DNA from 2 places in the Halomonas sp. PBN3 genome. Region 2 is predicted to be linked to the other one. Evidence: predicted binding sites of a transcription regulator. Region 2 holds the regulator's gene; the other holds the start of a gene.
What was found. Region 2 encodes sigma-54, which starts transcription at its own class of promoters, with help from an activator protein. Its sites were predicted from a motif close to TGGCACNNNNNTTGCTNT; they were not measured.
Positions count from the first base shown of each region.

Region 1: glnA (glutamate--ammonia ligase) is a predicted target of sigma-54. The motif match lies at 891-908, and genes of this name have one in related genera.

Region 1 covers NZ_AXCA01000035.1:1,920-4,116, forward strand. Annotated here, with positions in the region: gene Q673_RS21570 (hypothetical protein) at 45-593, opposite strand; gene glnA (glutamate--ammonia ligase) at 1,046-2,197, shown strand, end outside.
Region 2 covers NZ_AXCA01000157.1:174,579-176,775, forward strand. Annotated here, with positions in the region: gene hpf (ribosome hibernation-promoting factor, HPF/YfiA family) at 1-68, opposite strand, end outside; gene Q673_RS27490 (RNA polymerase factor sigma-54) at 168-1,580, opposite strand; gene lptB (LPS export ABC transporter ATP-binding protein) at 1,735-2,197, opposite strand, start outside.

The DNA.
Region 1 (2,197 bases), on a different contig from region 2:
CCTACCAGCGTTGTCTCGTGAACTTTGCGATCCATGCCGCCGTATCACGCCTTTTCAATGGTTTGGGCGGGGACGATGCGGGCGCCGCAGTGGCGCAGGCGGGTCAGCAGGTCGGGCAGGGCGTCGCGGTCGAGGCGCGGGTCGCAGCCACCGATGCGCTCGTACCACGCGCGTTTCACGCAGACGCCGACCTCGCCGTCGATCCGGGGGCGGCCGAGCAGGCGGTCGACCAGCCTCGGGCGGGCGTCGGTCAGGCTCACCGCGTCGAGCTCGCCGGCGGCGACCCGGCGGGCCAGCCGCAGCAGGGCCGGGGCGGCCGTCACGCAGCCGAGCACCGGAAACACCAGCACCTCGCCGGCGGTGCGCGGGATGGCGAGGCTCAGGCGCTCGCCCAGGCAGGCCGGGGAGAGCGGCAGGTGGCGCGCCCGGTAGCGCCGGGCGATGCCTGCGACACGGCGGTCACCGGTGTCATCGAGCACCACCAGTTCCAGCGCCTGGCCGTCGGCAAGCGGCGCCACCACGGCGAGCTCCCGCGGCAGCCGCGGGCCGGCGCGGCGAGCGTCGAGGATCAGGGTGGCGAGGGTAGGGGCCATGCGAGCTCCGAGGCCAGGCGCGGTAGGCTCCGGATGGCGGCCAGGGGGGGCGCAGCCGGCGGGTCTCCATGTAAGAAAGTGTAGCCCCTGGTTAAAGGATGTATCAAAGGCCCTTTTCGCGGCGGCGTGCGATCGATCGCGGTGCATCAGGGTGATTGACTGCACCTTCAGGGTGCAGCGTGGCGGTGCAAGCGCCCTTCCAAGGCGAGTGCGTCATCGGGGTGCAGCGGGCGTTGGTGGTAAAAGCCGCTGATTTTCATATGTTTGCAGGGTCGATGGTGCCGATGGGTGCAGGGTTGGCACGCAGCGTGCATTGTTATGGCCAGCGCTCGGCGAGGCCGGGCGGTCGTGGGCAGCGATCCCACGGCGTGCTACAAAAGATCGCAGAGGTTCCTGCTTCGCGATCGACGCTTCACCAAAACCATCGAGCTCAGCTCAATCTGGAGGACACCATGGCTGCCAAGACGCTCGCCCTGATCGAAGAACACGACGTCAAGTGGGTGGATCTGCGTTTCACCGACACCAAAGGCAAGGAGCAGCACGTCTCCATTCCGGCCCGTGACGTCGATGAGGAGTTCTTCGAGAACGGCCAGATGTTCGACGGTTCTTCCATCTCCGGCTGGAAGGGCATCAACGAGTCCGACATGATCCTGCGCCCCGAGGACGGCACCGGCTTCCTCGACCCCTTCACCGAGGACGCCACCCTGGTGCTGCGCTGCGACATCATCGAGCCGGCCACCATGCAGGGCTACGATCGCGACCCGCGCTCCATCGCCAAGCGTGCCGAGGCCTACCTGCAGTCCACCGGCCTTGGCGACACCGCCTTCTTCGGCCCGGAGCCCGAGTTCTTCATCTTCGACGAGGTGCACTGGAAGGCCGACATCGAAGGCGCCATGTACAAGATCACCTCCGAGGAGGGCGCCTGGGCCACCGACCGCCAGGTCGAGGGGGGCAACCTGGGCCACCGTCCGCGGGTCAAGGGCGGCTACTTCCCGGTGCCGCCGGTGGACAGCTTCCACGACATCCGCGGCGCCATGTGCAACACCCTGGAGGCGATCGGCCAGAGCGTCGAGGTGCACCACCACGAGGTCTCCAACGCCGGCCAGAACGAGATCGGGGTCAAGTTCAACACCCTGGTGAAGAAGGCCGACGAGCTGCAGGAAATGAAGTACGTGGTGCACAACGTGGCCCACGCCTACGGCAAGACCGCGACCTTCATGCCCAAGCCGCTGGTCGGCGACAACGGTTCCGGCATGCACGTCCACCAGTCCTTCTGGAAGGACGGCCAGAACCAGTTCGCCGGTGACGAGTACGCCGGCCTCTCCGAGATGGCGCTGTACTACATCGGTGGCATCGTCAAGCACGCGCGTGCCCTGAACGCCTTCACCAACGCTTCCACCAACTCCTACAAGCGCCTGGTGCCGGGCTTCGAGGCGCCGGTGATGCTGGCCTACAGCGCCCGCAACCGTTCCGCCTCCATCCGCATCCCCTACACCGCCAGCCCCAAGGGCAAGCGCATCGAGTGCCGTTTCCCGGACCCGACCGCCAACCCCTACCTGTGCTTCGCGGCGATGCTGATGGCCGGCATCGACGGCATCAAGAAC
Region 2 (2,197 bases):
TTCTCGTTCACATAGTCACGCAGGGCATCGGTCAGTTCCACATGATGGCCGGTGATATTGACTTGCATGACACGCTCCTTGCTCGTTGGTTGTGATTCGATTGTAACCCTTTTTCCTGCCTTGCATACCCCCCGCGCCAGGCGCGTGGGACGGCGCCTTGACGCGGGTCAGCGGAGCCGCTTGCGCTCGCTGGAGGAGGGGATGCCCATCGCCTCGCGGTACTTGGCTACGGTGCGGCGTGCCACCTTGATGCCGGCCTCGTCCAGCAGGGCGACCAGCTTGCTGTCGGAGAGCGGCTTGCGCGGCGGCTCCTCCTGGATCAGCTTGCGGAGGCGGGCACGGATGGCGGTGCTGGAGTGGGCGTCGCCGTCCCCCTCGCCACCCACCTGGCTGGAGAAGAAGTACTTGAGCTCGAAGACCCCGCGAGGGGTATGGATGAACTTCTGGGTGGTGACCCGGGAGATGGTCGACTCGTGCATCTCCACCGCCTCGGCGATGTCGGCCAGGATCAGCGGCTTCATCGCCTCCTCGCCCTGCTCCAGGAAGTCGAGCTGGCGTGCCAGGATCTCACGCCCGACCCGCAGCAGGGTGTCGTTGCGGCTGGCCAGGCTCTTCATCAGCCAGCGCGCCTCCTGCAGGTGGTCCTTGAGGAAGCGGTTGTCGTCGCTGGTGTCGGCGCGACGGATCAGCGCCGCGTAGTCGGGCTGGATGCGCAGCCGCGGCAGCGCCTCGGGGTTGAGCTCGACCCGCCAGCCATGACGGTCGTGGTAGGCGACCAGGTCGGGAACCACGTAGTCGTCGGTGACCCCGGCGAAGGCGCTGCCGGGGCGTGGGTCCAGGGCGCGCACCAGGGCGATGGTGGCTTCCAGGGCGGCGTCGTCGAGCCCCAGGCGGCGCTTGAGCAGGCGGCGGTCGTCGCCGGCCAGCGCCTCCAGGAACTGGCGCACCAGGCGCCGCGCCTGGGGCAGGCAGGGGGTGTCGTCGGGGAGGGCGGCGAGCTGCAGCGCCAGACACTCGCGCAGGTCCCGGGCGAAGACCCCGGTGGGTTCGAACTGCTGCAGGCGCAGCAGCACCGCCTCCACCTCGCGGCTGCGCAGCCCGGCCAGCCCCTGCGCCCTGAGCCCCTCGCACAGCTCGTCGAGGGGACTGGACAGGTAGCCGGCGTCGTCCACGGCATCGATCAGGCTCTCGGCGATCTGGCGCTCGCGCGGGGCCAGGTCGCTCATCGCCAGCTGCCAGGCGAGGTGGCCGCGCAGGCTCTGGCCCTCGGCCTGGCGTTCGAAGTCGGGCCCCTCGCCGCCCGCCGGGGCGGCTAGGTCCGTGTAGGTGTCGGACCACTCGCTGTCGGTGCTCAGCTCCGCGGGGATCTCGCTTGCCCACTCCTCCTCGGGCGTTTCCACGCTGGCCTGCTCGCCGAACTCCTCGTCGAGCTCCAGCAGGGGGTTGGACTCCATCGCCTGCTGGATCTCCTGGCGCAGGTCCAGGGTGGAGAGCTGCAGCAGGGCGATGGCCTGCTGCAGCTGGGGCGTCATGGTCAGCTGGGTGCCGACCCGCAGCTGCAGGGAAGCCTTCATGGCCATGGGAGGCGTCCTCCTGGCGTGTCGGAAAGCCTCACCCTAGCGCCTGGCGACGACGCGCGCAAGCGTGGCTAAAGCAACTTCCGTGCCAGACGCGCGAGGCGTGCCACAAGCGAATAACGATATGGTGGTCAGCGGCTTGGCGCGCATGTCCGCTTCAGAGCCGGAAGTCCTGCCCCAGGTAGACCTCGCGAACCCGCTGGTTGGCGAGGATCGCCGCGGCGTCCCCCTCGGCGATGATCTTGCCGTCGCCGACGATGTAGGCGGTGTCGCAGATGTCGAGGGTCTCGCGGACGTTGTGGTCGGTAATCAGCACCCCGATGCCGCGGGCCTTAAGCTGGCGGATGATCCCCTTGATCTCGCCCACCGAGATGGGGTCGACCCCGGCGAAGGGCTCGTCGAGCAGGATGAAGGCGGGTTCGGTCGCCAGGGCGCGGGCGATCTCGACCCGCCGGCGCTCGCCGCCGGAGAGGCTCATGCCGAGGTTGTCGCGGATGTGGTTGACGTGGAACTCCTCGAGGAGCTCCTCCAGGCGGGCGTGGCGGGCGGCGCGGTCAAGGTCGCGGCGGGTCTCGAGGATCGCCAGGATGTTGTCGGCCACCGACAGCTTGCGGAAGATC